4 regions of the Leifsonia xyli subsp. xyli str. CTCB07 genome follow, and region 3 is predicted to be linked to each of the others. Evidence: predicted binding sites of a transcription regulator. Region 3 holds the regulator's gene; each other region holds the start of a gene.
What was found. Region 3 encodes HrcA, which represses chaperone genes, less so after heat shock. Its sites were predicted from a motif close to TTNGCACTCGNNNNNNNCGAGTGCNAA; they were not measured.
Positions count from the first base shown of each region.

Region 1: the regulator HrcA is predicted to act here: its motif matches at 2,824-2,850, upstream of LXX_RS03815 (Hsp20/alpha crystallin family protein).
Region 2: the regulator HrcA is predicted to act here: its motif matches at 1,910-1,936, upstream of groL (chaperonin GroEL).
Region 4: the regulator HrcA is predicted to act here: its motif matches at 4,247-4,273, upstream of groES (co-chaperone GroES).

Region 1 is NC_006087.1:775,120-782,950, reverse strand. Features, by position in the region: gene LXX_RS03835 (hypothetical protein) at 1-270, opposite strand, end outside; gene LXX_RS03825 (IS30-like element ISLxx5 family transposase) at 563-1,774, opposite strand; gene LXX_RS14160 (hypothetical protein) at 1,907-2,065, shown strand; gene LXX_RS03815 (Hsp20/alpha crystallin family protein) at 2,337-2,759, opposite strand; gene LXX_RS03805 (glycoside hydrolase family 28 protein) at 3,313-4,704, opposite strand; partial or broken gene LXX_RS15385 (DUF1016 N-terminal domain-containing protein) at 5,429-5,790, shown strand; gene LXX_RS13460 (PDDEXK nuclease domain-containing protein) at 5,833-6,729, shown strand; gene LXX_RS03795 (trypsin-like serine peptidase) at 6,674-7,699, opposite strand.
Region 2 is NC_006087.1:1,866,675-1,874,505, forward strand. Features, by position in the region: gene groL (chaperonin GroEL) at 247-1,866, opposite strand; gene LXX_RS08865 (cold-shock protein) at 2,140-2,373, opposite strand; gene LXX_RS08870 (LytR C-terminal domain-containing protein) at 2,530-3,078, opposite strand; gene LXX_RS08875 (DUF3263 domain-containing protein) at 3,101-3,400, opposite strand; gene msrB (peptide-methionine (R)-S-oxide reductase MsrB) at 3,574-3,993, shown strand; gene LXX_RS08885 (nitroreductase family protein) at 3,990-4,541, shown strand; gene LXX_RS08890 (maltokinase N-terminal cap-like domain-containing protein) at 4,538-5,884, opposite strand; gene lepB (signal peptidase I) at 6,090-6,842, shown strand; gene LXX_RS16850 (SIP domain-containing protein) at 6,858-6,965, opposite strand; gene LXX_RS08900 (siderophore-interacting protein) at 6,959-7,702, opposite strand.
Region 3 is NC_006087.1:1,518,238-1,526,068, forward strand. Features, by position in the region: gene LXX_RS07260 (histidine triad nucleotide-binding protein) at 1-227, opposite strand, end outside; gene LXX_RS07265 (16S rRNA (uracil(1498)-N(3))-methyltransferase) at 251-976, opposite strand; gene dnaJ (molecular chaperone DnaJ) at 978-2,087, opposite strand; gene hrcA (heat-inducible transcriptional repressor HrcA) at 2,158-3,177, opposite strand; gene LXX_RS07280 (DUF4870 domain-containing protein) at 3,421-3,798, shown strand; gene hemW (radical SAM family heme chaperone HemW) at 3,811-5,052, opposite strand; gene LXX_RS07290 (DUF1990 family protein) at 5,052-5,699, opposite strand; gene lepA (translation elongation factor 4) at 5,815-7,665, opposite strand; gene LXX_RS16755 (hypothetical protein) at 7,719-7,831, opposite strand, start outside.
Region 4 is NC_006087.1:2,047,739-2,055,569, forward strand. Features, by position in the region: gene LXX_RS09760 (GuaB3 family IMP dehydrogenase-related protein) at 1-712, opposite strand, end outside; gene LXX_RS09765 (alpha/beta hydrolase) at 715-1,539, opposite strand; gene guaB (IMP dehydrogenase) at 1,602-3,104, opposite strand; gene groES (co-chaperone GroES) at 3,871-4,167, opposite strand; gene LXX_RS09780 (THUMP-like domain-containing protein) at 4,291-5,478, shown strand; gene LXX_RS09785 (DUF4190 domain-containing protein) at 5,497-5,955, opposite strand; gene tsaD (tRNA (adenosine(37)-N6)-threonylcarbamoyltransferase complex transferase subunit TsaD) at 6,085-7,167, opposite strand; gene rimI (ribosomal protein S18-alanine N-acetyltransferase) at 7,164-7,646, opposite strand; gene tsaB (tRNA (adenosine(37)-N6)-threonylcarbamoyltransferase complex dimerization subunit type 1 TsaB) at 7,643-7,831, opposite strand, start outside.

The DNA of each region.
Region 1 (7,831 bases), 740 kb from region 3:
GAGGGTCTCACCCGTCTCACTCACTCTGCGTCGCCATGAGGACCTTCTTGCGCTCCCGCTTAGCCGAGCCAGAGCCAGCATGACCGCGAACGCGAAAAGCGACAGCAGCGCGAATGCGACGATGAGCGGGACGGCGTTCTCCAAACCGACGCCCAGATCCAGGGCTCCTGTCGGTTTCTCCCTCGCCTCGAAGAAGAGGGCTCCGAAGAACCCGTACTGCCGAGGATCTCCCGGATGTGTCGTGAACATGACCCAGACCAGGCTCGCCACGGAAAAAACATGGTGATAACGAACCCCAAGGTGAGTGACGCTCCTGCCTTAGAAAGCCACGTCATTTTCGTTCCTCCGACCTCTCTCAATGCGATGAATCCCCACTACTCCGTACCCTGCCGCCACCATCGACAAAGTCACGATGAACGCTATGTTCACGAACGCCGGCAAAGCGAAGAGGTTGAGACCGATCGCGACCACTCCGACGATCACCAGCATCAGCACAACTCCGATGAACACAGAGAAGGGGTTGCCCTTCGAGCGGATTCCAGTGGTTGTTGCAACACGACGATTAGCTGGCGAGTAGTTTAGCGAGGCGTTCGGCTGGGGTTTCCCAGCCGAGCGTTTTGCGTGGGCGGGTGTTGAGCTCGTGGGCGACGTTCGTCAGGTCGGTTGCGGTGAATCGGGCGAGGTCTGTTCCCTTTCCCTTGGGGAAGTATTGGCGAAGGAGTCCGTTGGTGTTCTCGTTGCTGCCGCGTTGCCAGGGACTCGCGGGGTCGCAGAAGTAGACCGGGATGTCGGTGGCTATCGTGAACGACTTGTGAGCTGCCATTTCCGAGCCCTGGTCCCAGGTGATCGAGCGACGGAGTTCGCGTGGGAGTGTCTTGACGGCGCTGATCAGTCCGTCCCGGACGGATTCTGCGGTGCGATCGATGGGGAGATGGATCAGCATCACGAACCGGGTGGAGCGTTCCACGAGGGTGCCGATGGCGCTGTTGCGGTGTCCGCCGATGATGAGGTCGCCTTCCCAATGTCCGGGAACGGCGCGGTCCTCGATTTCGGCGGGACGGTCGGAGATCATTACCATCGGATCCGCGAAACGATGTCTGCGAGCGGCGCCAGAACGATGCGGTTTCCGCTTGGCCCGGCCGGTCCGCAGCACCATCGTGAGCTCGCGGCGGAGTTGTCCACGGCCCTGCACGTAGAAGGCTTGATAGATCGTCTCGTGCGCCACGCGCATCTCCGCATCGCCGGGGAACTCGCGGATCAGCGACCGGCTGATCTGCTCCGGCGACCAACGTAGCGTCAGCTTCCGTTGAACGTAACTGCGCAGCTGCGGATTGCGGACCAGCCTCGTGGCTTTCGGTCGCGGTCGGCGGCTGGCCGCTTTCCGATGCGCCACGTATGGATGGTAGCCGCCCTCTCCAGGAAGCTGATTCCGGCGAATCTCTCGACTGATCGTCGACACCGAGCGACCAAGCTTGGCCGCGACCCGACACAACGAAAGGCCGGCCCTGGTCAGGTCCCGGATCAGCTCACGCTCCTGCAGGGAGAGGAATCGTGGGTGGAGTGCGGCTTCGAGCGAACGCATCGACGCCCGCTGAACAGGATCAACAACGACAGGCACCCTGTCTTTGTAATCGACCACGCGACCATCTGGATAAATGCGTCGCCCGTTCGACTGTCCCAGAGGTATCCCGTGTTCGGGCTGATTCCGACTCGTCCCACCGCTTCGCGGCGCGAGAGCCCGCTGCTCCGCAGCTCCAGGTACTCGTCCTTGCATGGGTGCGCGCTCATGCCGCCGCCGGTGTAGCCGTGACTAGCCAGGCCCGCCTTGCGAACCCATTGCGCGCACGTCGCGGGGTTGAACCCTAGCTCCCTCGCCGCGATCGTCGTACTCCTGGACTCCTTGAAAATGACGAAGAAGGCTTCACGCTCCGCCTGGACGCTGTGGCAGCACTGGAACGATGTGAGCCCCTACGCGGGCCCAGGCGACCTCATGCCGGGGGACCAAGACTTCTTCCGCGGCACCAGGCTGGCGCTCAAGCGATTCTCCAATAACGTTCATTGGTGACCTTGACCTGTGGCGGAGGAGCTCGTGGAACCGGCATGGTAATGGCCTGCACCCCGGAAGGGTGCAGGCCATTACCATGATGCGTCTCCTGTGGAACTTTTTTACACCGCTTGTGCGGGTGGGCCTCCGTGGCGATTGAAAGGCCATCCGGAGAAGGACGGATGAGTGGGTTCCCTGGGCCCGAATCGGAGCGGGATTCGCGGCAGCCGTATCCTCGAGTGATCCGGCACCCGGCTGGTCTTGCGGTGAGGATCCGGGCTGATGATCGTGGTCATGCGCCGACCTCCTTCCGCCCTCGCGCCGAGCCGATCTGAATCTTCCGCGGCTTGGCACGCTCAGCCATCGGAACGATGACCGAGAGAACACCGTGCTCATAATTAGCCGTGATCTTCTCCACATCCACACCGTCACCGAGAGTGAACTGGCGCATATACGAACCATACGGTCGCTCATGCACAAGCCACTTGACGTTCTCACTCGACGGTGCGAGACGCTCCGCCCGAATCGTGAGCAACTGACCATCAACATCAAGGTCAACGGAATCAGGATCAATACCCGGAAGATCAGCACTGAGAACGTACTGATCACCTTCGCGGAAAAGGTCGACCGGCATCACCCGGGGCGACCGGGCCGTGTCGAACACGCTAGACGCGAAGCGGTCGAGCTGGCTCAAAACATCGAACGAATTTGACATGATCTATCTCCTTTCGCGATGCGAACGAAGGGTCACGCGGGGGCCGCCTGACCCGAACCCCATATTAGCACTCACCCATGGAGAGTGCTAAGCGGACAGTCAATCCCAGCCTGCGGCGATCAGGACGCCACCGGGTGAGATGCGCGACAGGTCGACGTCAACCGTGTGCTTCCTGCTCACAGCCCAGGAGCGCGAGCTGCTCGTGACCGGCTACGTCAGCCATACCCTTCCCCCATCGACGGCGTCGACCATGCCTACACGCCGGCACAGTACGCGGCCGAAGCATCCTTCCCGCACCTGAGACGAAACGCCACGACCGGTCAGTCCACACGAACTCAACTGTGCGGGGCGCACTGTACCTCGCGTTCGGGGATCTCGGCATAGCGATCATAATGGGGCTACCGAGGTTCTTTTGGTCCTTCAGCGACGCCACCAAGCGCACCACGGACGCCCTCGACCGCCTAACGCTTGGCAACCCTAAGAGCGCCGGTGAAGGGGAACGACGTGGTTGCGGACCCGAGCGGCATGACGAGGGCACAGCAGGCTGCGAGTGTCAGGGGGCGGGATAGGTCGGTAAGGTGCAGGTGGGCGCGTTCGGCTGCCCCGGAGTTATCGTCACGTCCACGCCGGGCCGGTTGACGGCAAGCGGCAAGCCCCCGAACGTCACTCCGGATGCCGAGATGGTCGCGAGTGCGACCGTCACGTGACGCGCGTCCACGACGGCGTTCGACATCGTCAGGGCGAGCGGATGCGCTTCGTCGAGTCCCTTGAGCATGCTCTCGGCGTTGGTCGGCGAGTTCGACGACCGGAACCCGTCGATCACGATGTCGGTGAACCACGGCACCGTCGAGCCCGTCCTGTTCGCGTAGTTCGGATCGAACTGGATCGGCGCCTTGACGGCGTCGACGCACACGTTCCGATACGTCACCTGCTGCACGAGGCCGCCCGCCTTGGGCGAGCTCTTGATCCGGATGCCCGCCGATGAGGCGCTGACGTTGCCGAACGCATCCGTGCCGCTGACCGTGACGTCCGACACGAACACGTCGCTGACCCCCGCCTCCGTCTCGCTGCCGATCGAGATCCCGTGGGTTCCGAAGAAATGGTCCCGGATGACGGAGATATGGGCGGAGGGAGCAGAAAGAGCCTTGATCGCGATGCCGTCGTCACCGTCCATGATCCACGAGTCGGCGATCGTCACGTCCTGCGCACCGGCGGGGTCGATGCCGTCGGTATTGCGGGCGGCCGCCGGCGTCTGGATGCGCACACCCCACACGGTCAGGCCGTCGCCGTTCTGATACGAGACGTGGAATCCCGGCGCGTCGACGAGGTCGACATCGTGCAGTACGACGTCGTCGACCCCGCGTGCCTGAATGAGCCGCGGCACGTTTTGCGTCCCGTGGCCCTTCGCGGCAGCCGCGAGACCCCACCAGCTCCGCGCCGCGCCCAGCATCGTGCTCCCGCCGCGGCCGTCGATGCGCCCCTGCGACCTGTCGGCCGCAGGGACCGACTCGATGCCGCTGTGCGCACCCGCGAGAGTGACGAAGGGCGCACATCCGCCGCCCTTCTTGGAGATGGTGCCGCAGGCCGGGTGGTCGTCGACCTGGTAGTCGGCGGGATTGCGCGATGCATAGAGGACAACTCCCGCGTCCACCAGCAGCACCTCCCCCTCGCGCACGGTCAGTGGCCCACTCAGGAAAGCCGCCGCATCCGGCGTTGGGCTCAGACGCACGGCGACGACGTCCGTCCCTTTCTGCGCGCACGCATCGAGCGCGTGCTGGATGCGCGCGGTGTCGGGCGGCGATGCCTCACCCGCGTCGCTCGCCTTCCCGCCGGGCATGGAAAGCCGCGCGGTCACGGTGGCGCACACCGTGTCGGGGGCGCTCGGTTCCGTCACGTCTCGACGGTCGCCCGCGGCGACCGTCGAGGTCGTCGGGGTCGCTGCCAAGACTGGGCTCGCAGGGGGAGATGCGGTGGGCGCCATGGATCCCATCAGGATGAGTCCGGCGAGAAGCGCGTTGAGGAACGCAGGCAGTCGTGTGCGCACGCATGCATGGTAACAGGATCGCCTATGCGTGCGCCGAGCGCTCACGAAGCATGCGCAACGAGGACCGTTCAGGAACGCCCTTGACGGGTCGGGGGACGCCCAGCGGTAGCACACAACTAACGCAACGAAGCCGTCGAAGAAGCCACCGTCAGACGACTGGGCCAGGCGCGCCCGCAGCAGACACGAATCCATCGACACAGTCGACAGAATGGTGCCCCCAAGAGTGCCGAAGGGGTCAAGAATCAGACGGCACCAGAGGGTGATTATTCACTCGGAAACCCTGGAGTACGTAACATTGGCGCGTACACGGAAATCGTTACACCAAGGCCTTTGATTTCGCGGTTCCGCCCGGTTCGATGGAGCCTTGTATTGGTAACGATCGTTACCGGACAGTTCTTGTGCGGTGGGGAAACTGCCGCCGAAGGGCTTGATTGGTCACCTTGGGTTCGAACGCGGCGGGGTCGAATGTGGCGGCGGTCGCACCAGTCATCCCGGTGACCCGAACAATATCGCCATCGTGCAACAGATTAAGGTAGAGCTCGGCTTCACCCAGGACGAGGGCCGAGATCCTCGGATCAGCCTCTGTACGCTTTGAATATGGCAGCGAGCGAGTTGGAGAACCCCGATGGGTACGACCATGTTCTCCGATCTCAAGGCCCGTGTGCGTTCAGCGCAACGGCGTGCTCACCAAGCCGTGCAGAACGAGATGGTCACTCTTTACTGGTCGATCGGCAAGACCATTCTTGAGCACCAGCAGAAGGCCGGCTGGGGCGCTCAGATCGTTTCCGTCTCGCCGAGGATCTCCGTGTCGAGTTCCCCGAGACCACCGGCTTCAACCGCCGTAACCTTCTGTACATGCGCGCCTTCGCCGCAGCGCGTCCGGAAATAGTGCCACAGGCTGTGGCACAAATCGGGTGGGGCCACGTGCGGCTTCTCCTCGACAAGCTCAAAGACAACGACGACCGCGAGTGGTACGCCGCTGAGGCCGCCGCGAACACCTGGACCCGTGCTGTGCTCGAGCACCAGATCATGAACCAGCTGAGGTCCCGGCTCGGAGCTGCACCGGCCAATTTTCAGGCCCAGCTTGAGTCTGCCGACGCCGCTCAGGCGCAGAGCCTGGCCAAAGACCCGTTCGTATTCGACTTCCTGGGTCTGAAGCCATGGGTCGCCGAGCGCGACCTTGAGCAAGCGCTCCTGGACCGCATCGTTGAGACGCTGCGCGAGCTCGGCCCCGGGTTCACCTTCGCCGTCCGCCAAATGCGATTCGACGTTGGTGGCGACGAATACATCCTCGATCTTCTGTTCTTTCACACGATTCAGCTGCGCTATGTCGTTGTCGAGCTCAAGATCGGCCGGTTTGAACCCGAGTACGCGGGCAAGCTCGGCTTCTACGTCGAACTCGTCGACGAACGACTACGACAGCCGTCCCACGCACCCACCGTCGGCATCCTGCTATGCAACGGGAAGAATGAAGTGTCGTCCGCTACGCCCTACGCGGCACGGCTCAGCCAATGGCGATCTCCACTTACACCTACGAGTCGCTGCCTGCCGACGAGCGGAAGGCTCTACCCGATGCCAACAAGCTCACCCACGCCCTTGGCCCGTTCAACCCTACCGGCAACAGGGCTGGGTGTTGTTCTGGATGTTCGGGTCCGGTCGTCTCACCGAACTTGGAGCGTCGGCACCAACCAGCAACCCGTACCAGCCATCGCCAGTTGGAGGGTCCACACCCGCACCGTGGACCCTCACCAGAAACCGCCCCGCCCCACACAATTCCAGTTGTGCGAGACGGGGCGGGTTAGGTCGTCCGGTTATCTGAGAGGCCCGTTGGCAAGGAGTGTAACGCCGGGCTCACAAACCTGTCGCGATGTTAGGTGTTGGCGGAGTTGTAGAGGTCATAGACGTCGTTCCCATCGGGCGTGGTGATCAGGTATGGGGTCCCGAAAATGTTCTTCCCTCCACGAGACGTGACGGCATAGATCATGCCGACGTGGTCGTCGGTAAGAGATGCGTACCAGGGGCCACCAGAGGAGCCGCCGGTCATCGGACAGCCCATCCTGGTGTCTGACGTGAACCAAACCCAGCTGGTTTCTCCCGAGCAGTAGTACTGAATGTTGCCGTGATACGGATCTGCGGCCGGGTAACCGTAGATGGTCACCCCAGTGCGGCTGGTACCGCCGTTGAACATGAGGCCGTTCCCGCCGAAGTACTGTTGCATCGATATGCCCTCGGTGTGAGGGTAGAACGAGATAAAAGCCTGATCGTGTGAGTAGTCTTCGTCGTCAGCCCAGGCGGTGAAGGTGGAGGCGATATCGCCATTCCACCCTCCGTGCGGTCCCGTTCCGTCTGTGTAGCTGGGGACGAAGAAGAAGTTCTTCATCCATCCCTTCTTGGCCTCATAAACACAATGTCCCGCGGTGTGGACCAGGTTGCCGCTGCGACTAGTGACGACGGCGCCGCTGCACACGTAGCTGTTGCCGTCGGGACCATCGAAGAACAGTTTTCCCACGCTCGACATCGCCTGGGGTGGTTCGTTCGACGTGGCACTCTCGGTTGGTTCCACAGGGTTCACCACGATCGGCGAACGCCCGTTCGCCGATTTGGTAGTGGTGGTGTGACTGCGGGTGCTCGCGCCGCGCTCGACGAGGCTATCCTCGATGGGAATGGCCGAGCGCATCCTCTCGGGAGTCCAATGACCGAGCGTGTCGATGACGTCACCATTCGCGGGCGCGTTTCGCGGAAGGCGATGACCAGGAGCGGAATGAATGATGTCGCCGGAGGAAACCGGCTCGGTTGCGGCTCGAGCTGCGCTCGGGACGCTGACCCCAGCCACAAGACCACTCAGTAGCACGAAGGCAGTTGCGCCAGTTCGCACCGCTCGATGGGGAATCTTCATTGGCTGGTCCTCTCAATGTTGACGACAAGAGACAATGCGGCAGAGCCCCGATTGGCCTGCACTCAGGAGCAGTGACACGAAAATAAGGAGCCCCTCGGAGCCCTATTCATCACACCCTAAACAAACCCGAAC
Region 2 (7,831 bases), 350 kb from region 3:
CTAACCCAGCCGTTCACAACCTCCCAAGGAACTACACCTAGAGAGCCGGTCGCCAGCGCACGGACCCGGCCGGGACGAACCGCCGGCGCGCGTGGGTCCCCTCGCGTCGCGGGGCATCCGGGGACGAGGGAAACCGGGGAGGGAAACCCGGGAGGAACTCCCGGACAAGAGGTCCCGGGCGCGGAACGACGGAAGGGCGTCTCCCCGCGGGGAGACGCCCTTCCGTCGTCTGCGGCTGCGCCGGACTTAGAAGTCCATGCCCGCACCCGGTTCGGCCGCGACAGGGGCGGCCTTCTCCGGCTTGTCGGCCACGACAGCCTCGGTGGTGAGGAACAGGCCCGCGATGGAGGCGGCGTTCTGCAGCGCCGAGCGGGTGACCTTCACCGGGTCGTTGATGCCCGCGATGAGCATGTCGACGTATTCGCCGGTGGCCGCGTTGAGACCGTGGCCGAGCGGGAGCTCGCGGACACGGGCCACGACGACGCCCGGCTCCATGCCTGCGTTGATCGCGATCTGCTTCATCGGGGCTTCGATGGCGACCTTGACGATGTTGGCGCCGGTGGCCTCGTCACCCTCGAGCGACAGCTTCTCGAAGGCGAGCTTGCCGGCCTGAATGAGGGCGACGCCCCCACCGGCCACGATGCCCTCTTCGACAGCGGCCTTCGCGTTGCGGACGGCGTCCTCGATGCGGTGCTTGCGCTCCTTGAGCTCGACCTCGGTGGCCGCACCCGCCTTGATGACGGCGACGCCACCAGCGAGCTTGGCGAGACGCTCCTGGAGCTTCTCGCGGTCGTAGTCGGAGTCGGAGTTGTCGATCTCGCCACGGATCTGGGCCACGCGGCCGGCGATCTGGTCGGGGTCGCCCGCACCTTCGACGATGGTGGTCTCGTCCTTGGTGATGACGACCTTGCGGGCCTTGCCGAGCAGGTCGAGGGTGACGTTCTCCAGCTTGAGGCCGACCTCCTCGGAGATGACCTGGCCACCGGTGAGGATCGCGATGTCCTGCAGCATGGCCTTGCGGCGGTCACCGAAGCCCGGAGCCTTGACGGCGACGGACTTGAAGATGCCGCGGATCTTGTTGACGATCAGGGTCGCCAGCGCCTCGCCGTCGACGTCCTCAGCGATGATGAGGAGCTGCTTGTTGGCCTGGATCACCTTGTCCACGATCGGGAGCAGGTCTTTGATCGAGGAGATCTTCTGGTTGGCGATGAGGATGTAAGCATCCTCGAACACCGCCTCCTGGCGGTCCTGGTCGGTGACGAAGTACTGCGACAGGAAGCCCTTGTCGAAGCGCATGCCCTCGGTCAGCTCCAGCTCGGTGCCGAAGGTGTTCGACTCCTCGACGGTGACGACGCCCTCCTTGCCGACCTTGTCGATCGCCTCGGCGATGATGTCCCCGATGGTGGTGTCCCCGGCGGAGATGGAGGCGGTGGCCGCGATCTGCGCCTTGCTCTCGACCTCCTTGGCGTTGCCGACCAGCTCGGCGGTGACGGCCTCGACAGCCTTCTCGATACCGCGCTTCAGCGAGATCGGGTCGGCGCCGGCCGCGACGTTGCGCAGACCCTCCTTGACGAGCGCCTGAGCGAGCACGGTGGCGGTGGTGGTTCCGTCGCCGGCGACATCGTCGGTCTTCTTCGCGACCTCTTTGACCAGCTCCGCGCCGATCTTCTCGTAGGGGTCGTCGAGTTCGATCTCCTTCGCGATGGAGACGCCGTCGTTGGTGATGGTCGGCGCTCCCCACTTCTTCTCGAGGACGACGTTGCACCCGCCCGGGCCCAACGTCACCTTGACCGTGTCAGCCAGGATGTTGAGGCCGCGCTCGAGACCGCGACGCGCGTCCTCGTCAAAAGCAATGATCTTTGCCATGTGTTTCTCGTCCCTCCCGGACGTCTGCGAAAGATTCGGTTTGTTAGCACTCGGTAAGGCGGAGTGCTAAAGCGATTCTGGCACTCGTCGCGGTGGAGTGCAAGGCGAGTCCGCCACGCATCGCAAAAGGAGGATTTCCGGGGCGGAAGACCGGGCAGCGCGGGAAACGGAGGAGATCGCGGGGTCAGCTTGCCGTTCCTGGCGGGCCGGGCCCAGAAAGCAAGAGCGCCGCCCCGGAGGGCGGCGCTCTCTCGTCTTGCCGATCGCTGCTCGCTACAGAGGGCGAACCGATTCGGCCTGCGGTCCTTTGCTGCCCGTGCCGACCTCGAACTCCACCTGCTGGCCCTCTTCGAGGACCTTGTAGCCGTTCATGTCAATTGCAGAGTAGTGAACGAAAACGTCCTGGTGAACGGTGACGTTCTGCTCCCCACCGTCGACGTTACTGTCGACAGTGATGAATCCGTAGCCTTTTTCAGCGTTGAACCACTTCACGGTTCCGTTCGCCATGCATCACTCCCATTGCTGTGTCGCTCGTGCGGTCCAGCGCCGCACGTTTGACCCCGATACTAATGCTTGACAATGCCGGCAATGGGGAGAATCTTTGTGAATCCGTTACAGAATCCGCCGAAGTTAAACCTGCCGGAAACAATCGGCGGGGTGGGTTCAGCCGGTGTAGTCGCTGCCGACGACCACCGTGAGCTGCGCCCCGGTCTGAGCGAAGTCCTGCGTCTCCTGGATAGTCGCCCCCGTCAAGGACCGGGCGGCCCCGAGAGCCGAGGCCTGGTTGGCCGGGTCGGAATAGTACACGATCGTCTGCTTCAGATCGGTGCGGGAGGCGTTCGCAACGGCCCCGACCGTCCAGCCGGCGGCGGCCAGCTTCTCATCCACCCGGCCGGCCAGCCCCGAGATCGATGTGCCATTGAGGATGTTGACAGTCAGAGCCGGGTCCACCGTCGGGACGATCGTCGGTGTGGGGGTCGCGCTGAGGATCGGCGAGGCGTTGGCGGAGCGGGACGAACCGCTGAAGGAGATGGAGCCGCTGACGACCGAGAGGTAGAGGATACCGGCGCCGACGAGCGCGAGGGTAGCGAGGGCCGCCCAGCCGACCGCGATCCAGCGACGTCTCTTCGGCTGCGGTGCGCGGTGCGCGCCGACGCGCTGCAGGTCGTCCGGGATCTCATCGAACCGGTCTGTCGAATATTTCTGTGCCATCTAGCGCTGGTTCCTCGTGGTCTCAGTCGTGGTGCGGGAGCGTCCGGGCCTGCCGCACGGCCGAGCGGGTCTCCCGCAGCCGGAGCAGGCGCTTGACAAGCATGGGATCGTGACGGAGCGCCTCGGGCCGGTCGATCAGCGCTCCGAGAATCTGGTAGTACCGTGCCGCCGAGATGCCGAACTCCTCGCGAATAGCCTGCTCTTTGGCGCCGGCGTGCCGCGACCATTGACGCTCGAACGCGAGGATGTCGGTTTCCCTGCCGGTGAGCCCCTCCGGCTTCGGCCCGTTCCGGTGGTCGTCTGCTGCGTCGGCCACACGCACCGCCTCCCCTCGCCGTCGCCCGCTGGTTCCTCTTTCTCGCACTCACGAAACATCCTAGGGGTCGCCTCCTGTGTGTTGGCCGGTGGCGCGCGGCGAAACAGCGGAGCCGGGCGAAACGGAGAGGCGGGTGCGGCCGCGCCGTTTAGGGTGAGGAGAGACGAGAGGATGCTGCGATGGACGCTGGCAAGGGCGAGTACCAGATCGCCAAGTCCGACGAGGAGTGGCGCCGCGAGCTCACACCCGAACAGTACGGCGTGCTGCGCCAGGCTGGAACCGAACAGCCGTGGACCGGCGAACTGCTCGACGAGAGCCGCGCCGGGGTGTACGCCTGTGCCGCGTGCGGGGCCGAGCTCTTCCGATCGGGCACGAAGTTCGACAGCGGCTGCGGCTGGCCGAGCTTCTACGAATCTGTCCGCCCGGAAGCGGTCGAACTGCTCGAGGACACCCGTCTCGGGATAACGCGCACCGAGGTCCGCTGCGCGAACTGCGGCTCCCACCTCGGCCACGTCTTCCCGGACGGCTTCAGAACCCCGACCGGCGACCGCTACTGCATGAACTCGATCTCGCTGGACTTCCAGCCAGAGGACGAATGAGCGACCTCGTCTCGCGGGTCGCGGCGCGCCGATCCCACTCCCGCGTGACCCCGGATGCGCCGGCCCACGAGGAGCTGCTGCCGCTCGTCGCCGCAGCGGGGCGCGTCGCGGACCACACGGCGCTGCGCCCGTGGCGGGTCATCGAGCTGCGTGGCGAGGCGCGCGTGCGGCTCGGCCGGGCGTTCGCCGAGGATGCGAAGCTGAGCGGACGGGCGGGCGACAAGCTCGCCGCTAAGCCGCTGCGCTCGCCGCTCCTGCTCGCGATCGTCTCGGTGCGGACGAAGAGCGAGAAAGTCCCCGGCTGGGAGCAGGACGCCGTGGCCTCAGGCGTCGCCCACCTGCTGAGTCTGCTGCTCCATGACGCCGGCTGGGGCGTGATCTGGCGCACCGGGCGGCACGCCCGGTCGAAAGCGGTCCACCGGATGCACGGGCTGGCCCGAAATGAGCGGCTGCTCGGCTGGCTCTACGTGGGCGGCATACCGGAAGGCAGCAAGGAGGGACACCGCAAGACGGTGGACCCTGAACGCTTCCTCAGCGTTCTGGATTAGGGGACACGCGCCGCCAGCAGCCGCTCCACCGCCTCCAGCGGGATGGGCGCCCACGCCGGCCGGTGCCGCGCCTCATACGCGATCTCATAGACCGCCTTGTCCAGCTCGAACGCGCCGAGCAGTCGCCGGTGGGCGGAAAACTCTTCGCCCGCCACCGACGCATAGCCGTCGAGGTACGCCTCCCGCGCGCGCACCGCCCACGCAGCGGCGTCGATCGGCGGTTCCCGGCGCGCCAGCGACCCGGCCACATAGTCGAAGCTGCGGAGCATCCCCGCAATGTCCCGCAGGGTGGCGTCCAGCCGGGCGCGCTCGGCGAGGGGCCGCAGGGGTTCGCCCTCGAAGTCGATGAACTGCCAGCCGCGCTCCGGCGAGCGCAGCGCCTGGCCGAGGTGCAGGTCACCGTGGATGCGCTGGAGGGTGGGGATCGCCGCGGTCGCGGCCTCCTCATAGACGGCGGCGATCCCGGGCCGCAGCTCCTCGACGGCGGGGACGGCGGCGGCGGTGACGGCGAGACAGCGGAACATGCCGTCGAGAGCCTCAGCCACATCCCGGCGATCGGCGGGGCGGGTGGGGAACGCGACGGCGAGGAGACGGTGCAGCTCGGCCGTGTCGGCGCCGAGAGCGAAAGCCTGCCCGGCGAAGTCCTCGCCGCGCTCGGCTGCGCGGAGGGCGAGCTCCCAGCCGTCCTCCACCCCGGGAACGAAGTCCTGAACGAGAGCGAACTCGCCGCAGGCCCGTCCGCCGTCCGGCGCGGGCCACGAACCGGTCAGCCAGCCGAACAGGGCGGGTGTGTACACGGAGCCTTCGCGGGTGAGGGCGGCGAGGGTGGAGATGTCGGGGTTCTCGCCCGCCTGGAGGACACGGAAAACCTTCACGAGGGCCTGTCCGCCGCCCGCGAGCTCGGCGACGATGGAGGTGTTGGACTGCTCTCCGGACAGCAGGCGGGAGGAAACGACCCGCACGTCGCTGCCCATGCTGCGGCCCTGCGCGGAGGCTTCGCCGCCACCGGCCCGGCCCGCGCCCGACATGAGCGCGGTGAGGGCCCCGACGTAAGCGTCCTCAGCCGGGCCGTCATAGAGGTGACAGCCCCCGGTTTCACCCACGAACGCGGCCGGATCGCCGTCGCGGCGGGCGCGGGCGACGAGCGGGACCTGGTAGACGCGCGGGACGCGCGGGGCATTGTCGCAGAAGAGGTGGGTGAGGATACGGACACCGGCGATGGCATCCACGCCCGGCTGCACCTCGAACGACGCCAGCAGACGCAACCTCGGCTCAACGCTTTTGGTGGAGTACCAGCGCTGGCGGCGCATCCACACGCCGACGAGCTCCGTGAGTTCGGTCATGCCTGCACCGTACCCCTCCAGGCGTTCCAGCGACCACGCCCCGGAACCGGCTGCGGGTCTGTCTGCGCGCCGTTCACAGGCGCATCGTACGCACAGAGACCAGAGCGGGGGCGGGTCCTGCCCCCGGCTCCCCCGCGGGCCATGCCGGGAGGATACGGCCTGTCTTGATGCGCCTCCCAGCCGCGGCACGCTACGGTGAACGATTGTGACCGAGACGGCAGAAAACCCGAACCCACGCCGCGCCGCGCGGAGATCCGGGTGGAAAACGCTCCTGCGGGATGTCGTCGTCATCTTCGTGGTGGCGGTCCTCGTGTCCTTCCTCATCAAGACGTTCGTCGCGCGTTCTTTCTACATTCCCTCAGGTTCCATGGAGAACACGCTCCAGATCAACGACCGCATCATCGTCAACGAGTTGCAGCCGAGTGTGTTCGGGTTGCAACGCGGGGATGTGATCGTGTTCAAGGACCCGGGGGGATGGCTCCCCGCGGCCGCGCCCCAGCCTCAGCAGAACCTGCTCCAGCAGGGAGTGGGGGGCATCCTCGACTTCGTCGGGCTGGGGGCGTCCGACAGCGACCAGCATCTCGTGAAACGGATCATCGGCCTGCCCTTCGACAACATCACCTGCTGCAACGCGCTCGGACAGATGTCGGTCAACGGCGTCCCGCTGAGGGAACCGTACGTGCTCCTGCCGGCCGGGCAGCTGGCGGTCTCTGCGAAACCGTTCGACGTCACCGTGCCCAAAGGCGAGGTCTGGGTCATGGGCGACAACCGCTACAACTCGGCGGACTCGCGCTACCACATGAACGATCCGGGCAAGGGTTTCGTCCCGCTCTCGGATGTCGTGGGCCGGGCTTTCGTGGTCAGCTGGCCGGTGAGCCATTGGACCGGGCTCTCGAACTACCCGGAGACGTTCCGGGGCACCGAGCGCCAAGACAAGGGAGAGCACCGAGACAAGTGAGCCGGGAGCAGGCCGCTACTCGGTGCGCTCGGCACGACCGTGCCGCCAATAGCCCATGAAGGCCACCCGGCCGCGGTCGATCCCATACCCGCGCACGAGCAGCCGGCGCAGCGTCTTCACCACGGCCGACTCGCCCGCGATCCAGGCGTAGAAACCGCCGGCGCCGTTCTCGGGATGCTCCCAGAGGATCTCGCGTCCACATCGACAGCGGCCAGGCGCTGCCGGCGGCCGCGGGGGGCGGCGGCCGCGGCGACGACCTCGGGATGCCCGGCCAGCCACGCGGTCACGGCGGGTGTCAGCTCGCACCCGTGCTCGCCGCCCTGCCGGCTCAGCCAGGTCGCGGCGGCACCCTGGGGCAGATCGAGCGCCAGGGCGTCGGCGGCGGCCGGGACTTCGATGAACGCGTGTGCGCGGCGCCCCTCCGGCAGTGTCTCCAGGATGGAGGCGATGGCCGGGGCGGCGGTCTCGTCCCCCGCGAGCAGGAGGTCTCCGGCGTCCCGAGGCCGCCAGTCGATGCCGACACCGCTCTGGGGGCTGCGGGCGTCCGGGCCGATGACGACGAGTTCGGAGCCGGGACCGGCCGCGGCCAGCCAGCGCGAGGCGGGACCGCTCGCGCCCTCGCCCAGCTCGGCATGCACGACGAAGTCGATGTCGAGGCGACATGTACGCTGATCGATGTCTCGGACGGTGTACGTGCGGAACGGGTTGCGGCGGTGCTCGGGCAGAGCGCGCCACCGCTGGTGCCAATCGCCGGAGCCCAGGTCGCAGAAGCTGCCGTCGTCGAGCGGGAAGAGCAGCTTGACGCGCTGGTCGAGGCGTTCGGCGCCGAATGTGGCGAAGTCGTCGCAAGCAAGGCTCACGCGAGTAGAAGTGCGGGCTGAGCCGGCGGACCGCGGCCACAACGTCGCGATACGGACGGTAGGCCGGATGGTCCGTGACGGGCGGAGCGAGCAGAGCCACGCGGCGATCCTTCCGGACGGGAGTCAAGA
Region 3 (7,831 bases):
GATCGGGCGGTGGCGACCAGTTCGGCGAGCAGCTCCGGGTCCCCCGCGGCGAGTTCGACCACATCGCGGTACTGGTCGGTCTTGGGGACGACCAGGAGATGCACGGGCGCCTGCGGGGCGATGTCCTTGAATGCGATCAGCCGCTCGCCGTCGTACACCACGTCCGCCGGGATCTCTCCCGCGATGATGCGGGTGAAGACCGACCGCTCATCCTGCCGCTCTGTCATAGCGTCCATCCTATTCACCAGCTTCACCAGCGCCGGGTGGCCGCGGAGAGCACGGCCAGGGCGGCCGGTCCCGCGGTGGACGTTCGAAGGATGGTGTCGCCAAGGCGGAGGAGCTCGGCCCCCGCGGCGCGGAAGACGTCGAGCTCGGCCGGGTCGATGCCGCCCTCGGGGCCCACCACGAGCGCGAGCGGTCGGGCGTCCGGGGTCACATCGGTGAGCCGTCCGCCAGCGGACGGTTCGAGCACCAGGACGCGGTGCGTCACAGCCAGAGCGGCGATCTGCCTCGTGGTCGACAGCTCGCCGACCTCCGGCGTCCAGGGGCGGAGGGACTGTTTGCCCGCCTCGCGGACGATCGTCGCCCAGCGCTCCCGGCCCTTGGCGATTTTCGTCCCCTCCCAGCGGGAGACCGACCGGGCGGCCGCCCACGGGATCACCGCATCCGCTCCGAGTTCGGTCGCCGCCTGGATCGCCCGTTCGTCGCGGTCGCCCTTCGCGAGCGCCTGCACCAGGGTGATCGCCGGTTCGCGCCTCTGGATGCGATCGAGCGCAGCGACGTCGATCGTCAGCTCGGAGCCCGTGGCGACGAGCACCTCGCCCGCGGCGACCAGCCCGCGGCCGTTGCCGATCAGGATGCGCTCACCCGGCCGCGTGCGGTTCACCGTGACCGCGTGCCTGGCCTCAGGCCCGGTGAGCGTCAGCCGATCGCCGATGGCGGCGTCGAGGTCCTCGCAGAGGTACAGGGAGGCCATGCTAGACGTTCAGGAACCGATCGCGCAGCTTCGCGAACAGACCCTGCTGGAAACGCGCCAGCGACGGTTCGCTGGCCTTGTGGCTCTCCGCGAACTTCTTGATCAGCTCCTTCTCCCTGTGGTCGAGTTTGGTCGGGGTGACCACTTGGATGCCGACGCGCAGGTCGCCGCGGCCGCTGCAACGCAGATGGGTGATGCCGCGGTCCTTCACACTGACGATGTCCGCGCTCTGGGTTCCCGGTTTGAGTTCCAGCCGGATATCGCCGTCGAGCGCCTTGATGGTCGCCGCGGCGCCGAGAATGGCGTCCGCCATCGACACTTCCAGCGTGCAGAGCAGATCGTCGCCGTCACGACTGAAGACGTCATGGTGCTTGACCTTGATCTCCAGATACAGATCGCCATTCGGGCCGCCCGCAGGACCGGCTTCACCCGAGCCCGGCATTTGAAGGCGCAGGCCCGTATCCACACCGGCGGGGATGTCCACCGGCACTGTGCGGCGGGCGCGCACCCGGCCCTGGCCCTGGCAGGTGACGCACGGTGTCGCGATGACGGTGCCGTACCCGCGGCAGGAACCGCACGGGCTCGACGTCATCACATTGCCAAGCAAGGATCGGACCGAGCGCTGGATGCTGCCGGTTCCGTGGCAGATGTCGCAGGGGACGGGCGCGGTCCCCGGCTGGCAGCAGGAGCCGTCGCAGGTCTCGCAGACGATGGCGGTGTCCACTTCGAGGTCGCGATGGGCGCCGAACACCACCTCGTCGAGGTCCACCTCCACCCGCAGCAGCGCGTCCTGACCTCTCTCGCGCCGGGACCTCGGCCCGCGGCTCGCCCCGCCTCCGCCGAAGAACGTCTCGAAGATGTCCCCGAATCCGGAGAAGTCGGCCCCGCCGCCTCCGCCGAATCCGCTTGCGCCGCCACGGTCGTACTGCTGCCGCTGCTGCGGGTCGCTCAGGACGTCGTAGGCGTGCGTCACAAGCTTGAAACGCTCCTGCGCCTCGGTGCTCGGGTTCACGTCCGGGTGCAGCTCACGCGCGAGGCGGCGATACGCTTTTTTGATCTCGTCGGGGGTGGCGTTGCGCTCAACGCCCAGGACTTCGTAGTGGTCGGCCACGTAAGGCTTTTCCTTCTTGTCGATGCTTGTCGCGTAGGTGTGCTTGTCGTCGGTTTTCGCCAGTCCCGGCTCAGTCGCCGAGAAGCCGGGAGAGGTAGCGGGCCACGGCGCGCACGGCAGCCATATTGCCCGAGTAGTCCATGCGGAGCGGGCCGATGAGTCCGACGCGGGCGATGTCCGCTCCCGCCGAACTGTAGCCGCTGGACATGACCGAAGCCTCGGTGAGCCCGAAGCCGTCGTTCTCCCGGCCGATGCTGACCGCGACGCTGTGCTGGTCGTGCGCCATCTCGTCGAAGAGACGCAGCAGGACGACCTGCTCTTCGATCGCCTCCAGCACCGGAGTGATGCTGGAGGGGAAGTCGTCGCCGGTGCGCACCAGGTTCGCCGCGCCCGCCATCATGAGCCGATCCTGCCGGTTCGCGGCGATCTGATCGAGCAGGGCGCTCGCGACCGGGGCCACAAGCGCGCGCGCCCGGTCTGCGAGCGCATCCGGAAGCTCGCTCAGCCGGACGGCCGCATCGGCGAGGGACAGCCCAGCCGCCGCACCGTTGATGGCGCCGCGGATCTCGGCGATGTCCGCTTCCGCCAGCTCGTCCGTCAGCTCGATCACGCGCTGTTCCACAGCGCCCGAGTCGGTGATCAGCACACTGAGCAGCCGGCGCGGCGCAAGCGAGACGAGTTCGATGTGCCGGATGCGCGAGCGCGACAGGGAGGGATACTGCACGATCGCGGTCTGATTGGTCAGCTGCGAGAGCAGACGGACGGTGCGCGAGAGAACATCGTCCAGGTCCACCGACTGCCCCAGTAAGATCTCGATCGCCGTGCGCTGGGCCGGTGAGAGCGGGCGCGCCTCCGCGAGATGGTCGACGAAGAGCCGGTAGCCCTTGTCGGTCGGGATGCGGCCGGACGAGGTGTGCGGAGCCGCGATCAGCTCCTCTTCTTCGAGCAAGGCCATGTCGTTGCGGATCGTTGCCGCTGACACCCCGAAGGAGTGGCGTTCGACAATGCTCTTCGAGCCGACGGGCTCACAGGAAGAGACGTAGTCCTGCACGATCGCACGCAGCACATCGAGGCTTCGTTCCGAGACCATGCTCCGCCTCCTCGATCGTCTCTTAGCACTCGCTGATCCTGAGTGCCAATCATATCTCCTCGGCGTGGGGACAGGTCCACGACCGCGCGAGAGAGCGATGAGGCACCACACAGCTTCCCGGTCGAGGTCCGCTCGGCCGAGTGGCCGATTTCTCGCTGCTGTTCTCAGATTCGCCCGCGCCCCCTATGATTAGCCCGTCACTCGTTCACCACCCGGTGGGCGTCTAGGTAGGAGGAGAGACCCATGTCCGCAACGCCCCCGCCGCCCCAGCAGCCGTACGGAGGCAGCTCGCAGCACTTGAGCCCAGCCGACGAGAAGCTCTGGGCGACGCTCGTCCATGTCGGCGGCATCCTGTTCAACTGGATCCCGGCGCTGGTCGGCTATCTCGTGCTGAAAGACCGCGGTCCCTTCGTGCGCGCACACACCACGACGGCTTTGAACTTCCAGATCACGCTCTTCATCGGCTATCTGCTGGGCTGGATCACCAGCTTCGTGGGTGTCGGGCTGATCGTCCTCTTCGCGGTCTGGGTGGTGAACATCGTGCTCAGCGTCATAGCGGCGATGAAGGCCAACCAGGGCGCCGACTACACGTATCCGATGGCCATCAAGTTCGTCAGCTGACCGTCGCTCGCTTCACTCCTCGGCGAGCAGCCGCCGGACCACGGCGTCAGCCAGCAGCCGCCCCCGCAGAGACAGCGTCACTGTCCCGGCGAGGGCGGCTTTCGCATCCACCAGACCATCGGCGATGAGTCCGGCCACGGCGCGACGGCCGGTCGGCTCCAGCTCGGCGCTTGCGATTCCCTCGCGAATGCGCATCCGGAGCAGCACGCGCTCGACACGCTGGGTCTCGGCGCCCAGGGTCTCCCGTCCTGCCGCGGGCGACTGCCCCGCGAGGACCCGCTGCGCATAGGCTGCGGGATGCTTCACGTTCCACCAGCGCACTCCGCCGCCGTCGCCGCCGATATGGCTGTGAGCGCCGGGGCCGATGCCCCACCAGTCGTGGCCAAGCCAGTAGGCGAGGTTGTGGCGGGAACGGTGGCCGTCGTCCTTCGCCCAGTTACTGACCTCGTACCAGTCGTAGCCCGCACCGGCCAGCCGGGTGTCGGCGCGTTCGTACATATCGGCCTGAAGATCGTCGTCAGGCTCCGGGAGCTGCCCCGCTGCGATCTGCCGGGCGAGCTTCGTGCCCGGTTCGACGATCAGCGAGTACGCAGAGAGGTGGTCGGGTACACAAGAGAGCGCGGTGTCGAGCGAGCGCTCCCAGTCGCCGAGCGTCTCCCCGGGTGTGCCGTAGATGAGATCGAGGCTGACCTGCAAACCTGCGTCCCGCGCCCACTGGACCACGAGGGGGATACGCTCTGGGTCGTGGGTGCGCTCCAGGGTCGCGAGGACGCGCGGGACGGCGGACTGCATCCCGAAGGAGACCCGAGTAAACCCGGCGGCGGCGAGCCGGAGCAGATCGGCCGCGTCCACCGAGTCCGGGTTCGCCTCGGTCGTGACTTCCGCTTGCGGTACGAAGCCCCATTGCTCGCGCACGGCGCCGAGCATCCTGCCAAGAGCCTCCGGCGGGAGCAGCGTGGGCGTGCCGCCGCCGAAGAAGACGGTCGAGACAGGCCGGGCCGGGAGGCCGCTGCGCCCGAGCGCCCGAGCGGCGAACCGCACCTCCGCCACAGCGTGATCCGCGTAGTCCGTCTGGGAGACACCGCGCACTTCGGTCGCGGTGTACGTGTTGAAGTCGCAGTAGCCGCAGCGCACACGGCAGAACGGCACATGCAGGTAGACGCCGAAGTCCCGGTCTGCCGAGCCGCCCCCGGCGTTGTCGGGGATCGCCCCATCGGCCGGCGCCGGCTCCCCGAGCGGAAGCGGACCCGGCATCAGCCAGCTCGAGCCGGGAGCAGCGACCGCAGATAGCGGGCGGTGAACCGCCGCTGCATCGCCCCGAGCAGCGGCGACGCGATCCAGAAGAGCGCGTTCGAGGGCCGCGAGAGCGCGCGCAACACGAACCAGACCGTTCCATCTTCGCGGAACTCCACCAGGAAGAGCTCTTCTCCGCTTTCCGGATGCCCCTTGAGCGTCCCGTATGCGAAACCGCGCCGATTGGGTTCGTCCACCACGGCGACCACCCGCACGGGAGCGGAGAAGTGGAATGGTCCCACCTGGACCCGCAGCACCGCCGACATGCCGTTGCGGATGAAGGGCGAGCCGCCGTCGGCGAAGACGTCCTGGCTCACCCGGGGCTCCCGCATCCCGCGGGGCGATCCGTCGGGGTTGTATTCGATTCCCTCGTACTGGATGCCGGTGCCCTCATCGACCTCGGTGATCTGGATGCCGCTCCCCCGTTGCACTCCCCACGTCATGAGCGCCTTCGCAGCGGACTCGAACCGCTCTTCACCGCTGCCGAGCCGGACTTGCCGCTCCAGCGGTTTGTAGCCCCGCGGCGGGTAGAACATCAGATCCGCGGCCTGGGTGGCGCCGACCGCGGCGTACGTGACGGGCTGATCGGAGAGAGGAGAACGCTGCATCGTGTCTGTCCTGCGTCAATCGGGCGCGGAGCGCGAACCTGCGGGGAGCGGCGGCATGGCCACGGTGTGGGCGAGGGCTGTCCGGCACAGCGCTCGATAAGACGCCGGCCAAAGCTCATTTCTTGCCTTTCTTCCCCACCTCTCCCGACAGTGCCGCGATGAACGCTTCCTGCGGCACCTCGACGCGACCGACCATCTTCATCCGCTTCTTGCCCTCTTTCTGCTTCTCGAGCAGCTTGCGCTTGCGGGTGATGTCGCCGCCGTAGCACTTCGCGAGAACGTCCTTCCGGATGGCGCGGATGTTCTCACGAGCGATGATCCGGGCGCCGATCGCTGCCTGGATCGGGACCTCGAATTGCTGCCGCGGGATCAACTCGCGCAGGCGGCCGGCCATCATCGTGCCGTAGGCGTACGCCTTCTCGCGGTGGACGATCGCGCTGAACGCATCCACTTGCTCGCCCTGGAGGAGGATGTCGACCTTAACGAGGTCGGCCTCCTGCTCACCGGCCGGCTCGTAGTCGAGCGAGGCGTACCCGGCGGTACTGCTCTTGAGGTTGTCGAAGAAGTCGAAGACGATCTCGCCGAGGGGCATGGTGTAGCGGATCTCGACGCGGTCCTCGCCGAGGTACTCCATGCCGAGGAAGGTGCCGCGGCGGCTCTGACAGAGTTCCATGATGACGCCGACGTAGTCCTTCGGCGCCAGGATGGCCGCTTTGACGATCGGCTCTTCCACCCGCTCGATTTTGCCCGCCGGGTACTCGCTCGGGTTGGTGACCGTGATGACGTTCCTGTCTTCGGTGGTCACCTCGTAGATGACGCTCGGTGCGGTGGTGATCAAGTCGAGTCCGAACTCGCGGGAGAGCCGCTCGGTGATGATCTCCAGGTGCAGGAGCCCGAGGAAGCCGCAGCGGAAACCGAACCCGAGCGCGACCGAGGTCTCCGGTTCGTAGACGAGGGCGGCGTCCGAGAGCTTCAGCTTGTCGAGGGCCTCGCGCAGCTCCGGGTAGTCGCTGCCGTCGATCGGGTACAGGCCTGAGAACACCATCGGCTTCGGCTCGGTGTAGCCGGGCAGCGGGTCCACGGCGGGCTTCGCCGCAGAGGTCACGGTGTCGCCGACTTTCGACTGGCGGACATCCTTCACACCGGTGATCAAATATCCCACCTCGCCGACGGCGAGACCCTTGGACGCGGTCGGCTCGGGCGAGGAGACGCCGATCTCGAGGATCTCGTGGGTGGCTCGGGTGGACATCATCTGGATTCGCTCGCGCGGACCCAGACGGCCGTCCATCATCCTGACATAGGTCACTACGCCGCGGTAGCTGTCGTACACGGAGTCGAAGATCATGGCGCGCGCCGGTGCGTCGGCGGCGCCGACCGGCGCCGGGATCTCCTGGACCACCCGGTCGAGCAAATCGTCCACACCCACGCCGGTCTTGCCGGAGACGCGGAGCACGTCGCCGGGCTTGCCGCCGATGAGGCCGGCGAGTTCGGCCGCGTACTTGTCCGGATCGGCGGCGGGCAGATCGATCTTGTTGAGCACCGGGATGACGGTGAGGTCGTTCTCCAGCGCCAGATACAGGTTCGCGAGGGTCTGCGCCTCGATGCCCTGGGCCGCGTCCACGAGCAGGATCGCGCCCTCGCAGGCCGCCAGCGAGCGGGACACCTCATAGGTGAAGTCGACATGGCCCGGGGTGTCGATCATATTGAGGGCGTAGAAGTCGCCGTCGAAGCCCCACGGCATCCGGACCGCCTGGCTCTTGATGGTGATGCCGCGCTCGCGCTCGATGTCCATGCGGTCCAGGTACTGGGCGCGCATGTCCCGCTCGGCGACGACGCCGGTGATCTGGAGCATGCGGTCGGCCAGCGTCGATTTGCCGTGGTCGATGTGGGCGATGATGCAGAAGTTGCGGATGAGCGCCGGGTCGGTCGCGGCGGGCTCGAGGACTTTCAGGGCTCGTGGTGACATCGTGCCGCCATTCTCCCATGAACCCGCCGCGGGTGTCTCGCGACCGGAACGAATCAGACGAAGCGCTCGGCGCGCTCGCGGTCACGCGGCCGACGCCGTCCAGGCCCGGGGCGAGCGCGCCGACGCGGAAGCTCCTCGTTCACCGCGAACGAGGCCTGATGCACCA
Region 4 (7,831 bases), 530 kb from region 3:
CGACGGCGGTGGCCATCGGCGCGTGGATGCCAAGGGTCGAGCGGGTCGTGGAGGCCGCGCCGCCGCCGACGCCGACGAGCACGCCGGCCGCTCCGGTGCGCATCAGGTGCAGCGCCGCCGTGTAGGTGGCCGCGCCGCCGACGATGACCGGCACATCCAGTTCGTAGATGAACTTCTTGAGGTTCAGCGGCTCGGCATTCTTCGAGACGTGCTCGGCCGAGACGGTGGTGCCGCGGATCACGAACAGGTCGACACCAGCCTCGACGACCGTCTGATACAGCTCCTGCGTGCGCTGCGGCGAGAGAGCGCCCGCGACAGTGACGCCGCCCGCGCGGATCTCCGCCAGGCGCTTCGTCACAAGCTCGGGCTGGATGGGCGCGGAGTAGATCTCCTGCATCCGGCGGGTGGCCTCCCCCACGGGCAGCTCGCGGATCTCGGCGAGCAGCGTCTCCGGGTCCTCGTAGCGGGTCCAGAGGCCCTCGAGATCCAGCACGCCCAGACCGCCGAGCCGGCCCATCGCGACCGCCGTCGCCGGGGAGACCACCGAGTCCATCGGGGCGGCGAGGAACGGCACGGAGAACTGGTAGGCGTCGATCGTCCAGGAGACCGAGACATCCTCCGGGTCGCGGGTGCGACGGCTCGGCACCACGGCGACGTCGTCGAAGGCGTAAACGCGGCGTGCGCGCTTGGCGCGCCCGATATCGATCTCCATACTCACACGTTCAGTCTAGACACCCGAGGTGCGGAACTCGCGGCGGCGGGCGAGGCCGTCGTTCCCGGCGAGAGGGGATCGCGAGGCGGCGAGAGGATCGTCCCCAGCGCCGCCGTGAGTGCGTCGCGTGCCTCCGCGTCGCCGATCGTCGCGGCGCAGTCACCGGGCTGGGCACCGTAGTCGCCGAACTGCGCGTGGTCCATCCCGGGGATCTCCACGAAGGCCGCGTCCGGCGGGAGCAGATGCGCGGCGGCAGCGATCTTCCCCGGCGTGCTGAGGCAGTCATTCGCGCCGCCGAGGGAGAGGACGCGCAGGGAGGTCGCCGAGACATCGTTCGCGCAGTAGCTGCCGAAGAGGACGAGTCCCTCCACCCCGGGCGTGTCCGCGAGCTGGCAGACGCGCACCCCGCCGAGCGAGTGCCCGCCGACATACCAGCGGCTCACCCCCGGAGCCGCCGACGTGAAAGCGGAGAGGGGGCGCTGGTCGAAGAGGGCGAGGTTCAGCGCCGGTTTGGCGATGACCACCGTGACGCCCGCCTCCGCTACGACGCCGGAAAGCTTGAAGAGGTACGCATACGGATCGACACGGGCGCCGGGGATGAACACGAGTCCGGTTCCCGATGGCGCACCGGCCGGGCTGAGGACGACCGAGCCGCCGGCGTCCCGGACGCTCACCGCCGGGTCGCGCCACACCTCCAGCGCCGCCTGGCGCGTGCCTATCATCGGGATGAACACCCAGGCGAGGAAGCCGACGACGATGAGCGCGACGACGGTCGCCAGGGCGATGAGGACGTGTGTCAGGCACTTCAGGGGATACGATGTCCGCATCCCACCAGCGTAGAGGCCGCCGCTCCCGGGACGGGAACGGCGACCTCTGGACGCACGCGGTGTCAGCGCCGGTAGTTCGGGGCCTCCACGACCATCTGAATGTCGTGCGGGTGCGACTCTTTCAGCCCGGCCGCGGTGATGCGGACGAACCGGCCGCGCTCCTTGAGCTCCGGGATGCTGCGCGCGCCGACGTAGAACATCGACTGCCGCAGGCCGCCGACCAGCTGGTAGGCGACCGCGCCGAGCGGACCGCGGAACGGGACCTGCCCCTCGATGCCCTCGGCGATCAGCTGCTCGTCGCCCGGTACGTCCGCCTGGAAGTAGCGATCGCGCGAGTACGAGGTCTTCTTGCCGCGCGTCTGCAACGCACCGAGAGACCCCATCCCGCGGTAGTTCTTGAACTGCTTGCCGCCAACGAAGACCAGATCGCCCGGGGACTCGGAGGTTCCCGCCAGCAGGGAGCCGAGCATCACACTGTCCGCGCCGGCCACGAGGGCCTTCGCGATGTCCCCCGAGTACTGGAGCCCGCCGTCTGCGATGACCGGGACACCGGCCTCTCGTGCCGCCCTCGACGCCTCATAGACCGCTGTCACCTGCGGGACGCCGACCCCCGCAACCACGCGGGTGGTGCAGATGGAGCCGGGGCCGACGCCGACCTTGATCGCATCCGCCCCCGCGTCCACGAGGGCTTGCGCCCCCGAACGGGTCGCCACATTGCCGCCGATGACATCGACGTGCGCGGCTCGCGGCTCGCTCTTGAGCCGGCGGACCATGTCGAGCACCCCGGCGGAGTCGCCATTCGCCGTGTCCACCACGATCACGTCCACATCGGCGTCGACGAGGGTCATAGCGCGTTCCCACGCATCGCCGAAGAAGCCGATCGCAGCGCCGATGCGCAGGCGGCCATCGTCGTCCTTGGTGGCGTTGGGGTACTTCTCGCTCTTGTCGAAGTCTTTGACGGTGATGAGGCCGCGGAGCTTGCCGTCGGCGTCCACAAGCGGGAGCTTCTCGATCTTGCGCTCGGCGAAGATAGCGACCGCAGCGTCCGGGTCGATGCCCACCGGCGCGGTGATCAGCGGCTGGCGGGTCATCACCTCGCGCACCAGAGCGGTCGCGCGTTCGGACGGCGACACGAACCGCATGTCGCGATTGGTGACGATGCCCACGAGCGTGCCATCGCCCTCCACGACGGGGAGGCCGGAGACGCGGAACTGGCCGCAGAGCTGGTCGACCTCCTCGACCGTCGCCTCGGGGGTGATAGTCACAGGGTTGGTGATCATGCCCGACTCGGAGCGTTTAACCTTGTCGACCTGGGTCGCCTGATCGTCGATCGAGAGATTGCGGTGGATGATGCCGATGCCGCCGTGACGCGCCATCGCCACGCCCATCCGCGCCTCGGTCACCGTGTCCATCGCGCTGGACAGCAGGGGGGAGGCCATGCGGACCCGCCTGGTCAAGAACGTCGACGTGTCCGCCTCGCTCGGGATGACGTCGGTGTGCCCGGGAAGGAGCATGACATCGTCGTAGGTCAAACCGATGAAGCCGAACGGATCCGCCTGATCCATTTCACCCCTATTCCGTGCTGCGCGAGAGTGGATGTCTCATCGTAACGTCAGAAGCTGGGCGAAGATTCCGGGTCGCAGTCCCAGCTCACCCGATCGTCGCGCTGCCCAGCGCGGCCTGCCGGCGGCTCTAGCTTACAGCGACGAAGAGCATCGGCGAGAATGCGATGACGTGACGCTGGCGGGGATCGATGTCACGGTTCCGGTGGATGCGGTGGACGGGATCACGGTGGTGGGTGCGGCCGGAACGGTATCGCTTGGTCTGCCTTTCGCGGAACGCGCTGAGGACGCTGTCGCCGCCCTCGGGCTGGGCGGCTGTCAGTATCTGAGCGCTGAGGAATTCGACAAATACAGCCCTAGCCAGCTTGATCTTCTAACGCTCACGAAGGCTGAGAGGAGTCCTGACTCCAGGCGATGTCGTTCCATCCCTCTACATTCACCGGTATGGGCCCGGCAGCATCAATGGCACTTGTCACTTCAGTGGACTTCACTCTGAAGTACTCTGCTATGTCTTTCGTTGTCGAAGCAGATCATGCCCAATTCGGCTAGCAAGAAAAGCGCCAGGGACCAATGCGCTGCTGATATGAGAAGTCCGACACCAACTGCGCTCACCCGTTGACAATGTCGGTCGAAGCCCCAAGCCAGTTGTCGGCTTCATGACGAATGTTCAGAGAGATCGTCCGCGTCAACAAGCAAATAGGCATTGTCCCGGGGACGGCGAAGGCCCGGATACGCGGAGCATCCGGGCCTTCGCGACGAGAGACGAACGTCAGCGCACGACGACCGCGAGAACGTCGCGAGCCGAGAGGACGAGGTAGTCCTGGCCACCGAACTTGACCTCGGTTCCGCCGTACTTGGAGTATATCACCTTGTCGCCGACAGCGACATCGAGCGGAACGCGGTTGCCGTTGTCGTCGATGCGGCCGGGGCCCACAGCCTCGACCACGCCTTCCTGTGGCTTCTCCTTGGCGGTGTCGGGGATGACCAGACCGGAGGCAGTGGTCTGCTCAGCCTCGACCTGCTTGATGACGATGCGATCTTCGAGCGGCTTGATGGAGACCGACACGGTTGACCTCTTTCTTGTACATAAGGCTTGGGTTAGCAACCTCATGATGAGAGTGCTAACGACGAGTCTAGAGGGTGGGTTAGCAGTCACGCAACGTAAGTGCCAAACGGTAGCGTAAGGGCTATGGACCGGTCCGAACTCGTCGAGCTGCTGAGCGCCGAAGGGCTGCGGCTGCTTGATGCCCTCCCACCCGCCCGGTCCGAGGAGAACGTGCTACGGACGGTCACCGCCCTCCGCAGAGCCGGCCACTCCCCCGGGCTCGTCGCGGCCGTGCTGACGCAGGGGAAGCTGCGCCGGAAGGCCGCGGCCAAATTCGGCGAGTTCGCAGACAGGATGCTGTTCACCGAAGCCGGGCTGGAGCAGGCGACCCGTCTGCCGGTCGCGGCTCAGCACGCCGGACGGTTCCGCGCGGCGGGCCTCGACACGGTGGCAGACCTCGGCTGCGGGATTGGCGGCGACGCTCTCGCGATCGCGGGCTTGGAGATCGAGGTCACGGCGGTCGAGGCCGACGAGGTGACCGCCGCCATCGCCGCTTTCAACTTAGCTCCCTTCCCGTCCGCAACCGTTCAGCACGGCCGCGCCGAAGACGCCGACCTGCGCGGCGCCGGCGCGGTCTACCTCGACCCCGCCCGGCGGACGGCCGGGCACACGCAGACCGAACGACTGACAGACCCCGGCGACTACACGCCGTCGCTGGGGTTCGCGTACGAACTGGCGACCGTGCGCCCGGTCGGGCTGAAACTCGGACCGGGGTTCGATCGCGACCGCATCCCCTCGGCGGCAGAGGCGCAGTGGGTGTCCGCCGACGGCCAGGCGGTCGAGCTGGGACTGTGGTTCGGCGCGCTGGCCCGCCCCGGCATCCGGCGAGCGGCGCTCGTGCTGCGCGGCGGTAAGACACACGAACTGACCGCGGCGGCCGATAGCGAGGACGCCGAGACGGGCGACCTGAGCGAGTACCTCTACGAACCGGACGGCGCGGTCATCCGAGCCCGACTCATCGGGGACGTGGCGCGGAACCTGGGCGGCCGGATGCTCGCCGAGGGCATCGCCTACATCACCGGCGACGCGCGGCACGAGACCCCGTTCGCCGCCGGGTTCCGCATCCGGGAGCAGCTGCCCTACGCGGAACGCGACCTCAAACGCGCGCTCCGGAAGCGGGAGATCGGGACCCTCGAAATCAAGAAGCGCGGCGTGGACGTGGACCCCGCCGCGCTCCGGAAGCGGCTCGGACTCGCGGGCGAACGCTCGGCGACCCTGGTCCTCACCAGGATCGCCGGGCGACACACAGCGCTGCTGGCCGAGCGGCTCTGAACACCCGCTGGCCGGGGCTCAGTACGTGCTGTAGCTGGCCGATATGCTCGCGAAGAAGAGGGCGAGGGTGATCCAGAAGATGATCGCGATAAACACCGAAACGAAGCCCAGGATGATGCCCGTCAGCCAGAAGCCGCGAGCCTGGGGCTCCTTGCTGCGGCCGAGGAAACCGAGCACGATCCCGGCGACCCCGAACAGGGCTCCGACGCCCCAGGCGAACGTGAGCACGATGCCGCCGATGCCGCCGACGAGCGACAGGATGCTGAGGATCGGCGATTTGGCGGCGGGCGCGCCGTAGGGCTGCGCGTAGCCGGGGGCGGGCTGGCCGTACGGCTGCTGCGGGTAGCCCGGAGCCGGCGGCGAGACCGGCGCGCCGGCCGGGGGGACCGGCGGGGCCGGCGGAGCCGCGGCGGGCGGGACGGCCCCCTCGGTCACGCCGGGCTCGGTCGGTCCGGCGGGTGCGTTCGGGTCGGTCATGGTTGCCCATCTCCTTGCGTCTAACGTCTAGCTGAGAAAATGCTGTACACATCAATGCTCGCAGTGCAGCACCGGTGTGTCAACGGACCGCCCGGCGCGTCTGGGTCAACGCGCATCTGGGCCAGCGTCTCAAACCACGTGGACATCGGTGACCGGCAGCGTCGAGTCGGCCCCGAAACCAAGCCCGCTCGGCTCATGCCCGGCCATGATGAGCTGCGCGCCGAGGGCGGCGATCATCGCGCCGTTGTCGGTGCAGAGCGAGAGCGCGGGGATGCGCAGCTCCACCCCCGCTGCCGCGGCCCGCTCCGCCGCGAGCTGCCGCACACGCGCGTTGGCCACGACGCCGCCGCCGAGCAGCAGGCGGGGGACGCCATGGTCGAGGCACGCGGCGATGGCCTTCGTGAGCAGCACATCCGCCACCGCCTCGCGGAAAGACGCGGCGACGTCGGCGACAGGGACCTCCTCTCCGGCGTCCTGCCGCTTCTCGACCCAGCGCGCGACGGCGGTCTTCACCCCCGAGAAGGAGAAGTCGTAGCGGTGCCGTTCGAGGTCCTGCGGCTTCGTGAGCCCGCGTGGAAACCGGATGGCGCGGGGATCGCCCGCGGCGGCGACGCGGTCGATCTGCGGTCCACCCGGGTAGGGCAGACCCAGGAGGCGGGCGACCTTGTCGAACGCCTCCCCCGCCGCGTCGTCGATCGTCTCGCCCAGCAGCTCGACATCGGAGACGAGGTCGCGCACGAGCAGCAGCGAGGTGTGCCCGCCGGAGACCAGCAACGCGACAGTCGGCAGCTCCACGGGATGCCCGGGCCCGCCGTCCGCGTCCAGCAGATCGGCGCCGACATGGCCGACGAGGTGGTTCACGGCGTACAGCGGTTTGCCGAGGGAGAGCGCGAGCGCCTTCGCAGCGCCGACGCCGACCATGAGCGCCCCGGAGAGACCCGGTCCGCTCGTCACGGCCACGGCGTCCACGGCGGCCAGGTCGATGCCAGCGTCGGCCACAGCGGTCCGGAGCGCCGGGGTCAGCGCTTCGAGGTGGGCGCGGGCCGCGACCTCGGGCACGACCCCGCCGTAGCGCGCGTGCTCCTCCATCGAGGAGGCGATCACATTGGCGAGCATCGTGGTGCCGCGGACGATGCCGATGCCGGTCTCGTCGCAGGACGTCTCGATGCCGAGGACGAGAGGGCCCTCCTCCGTCGATGCTGTGCGGTTCATGCCGGGGTGGTCTCCGTGCTCGGGACGGTCAGCCGCATCACGATGGCGTCCACCCCGTCCGGCTGGTAGTACTGCGGACACACGCCCATCTCCTCGAAGCCGAGCTGACGATAGAGGGATCGCGCGCCGGGATTGTCGGCCCGGACCTTGAGGAACACCTCGCGTGCGCCGCGCTTCCGCGCCTCGCCGACCAGGGCCAGCAGGAGCGTGCGGCCGAGGCCGCGCCGGCGGGCGTGGGGCGCCACCGCGACAGTCTGGATGTCGCCCTCGCCCGAGCCGCGCGGCGCGAGCAGCCCAGCGTAGGCGTCGATGCGGGCGGGCTCACCGGGCGGGAAGGCGACGAGGTAGTGCCTGTGCTCGCCGGTCACCTCCGCGAGCATGGTGTACTCGGACCACGCATCGGAGACGAAGATGCCGCGCTCCACCTCCATGATCGCCGGCACATCCTCCGCACCGGCGCGACGCAGCTGCCAGGTCACGCGGTCACCCGCTTCAGGACCGCGGACGGGGTGACATCGGGCGAGCGGAGATAGAGGGGCTCATCGGCGTCGAAGGGGAGACCGGCGGCGAAGCGCAGCTCCGCCAGCGTGCCGAGACGGCCGGCCGAGACGGCCTCGGCGTCGAACCGCGAGACCCCGGGATGAGGGAGCGCGTCGGGTTTGTC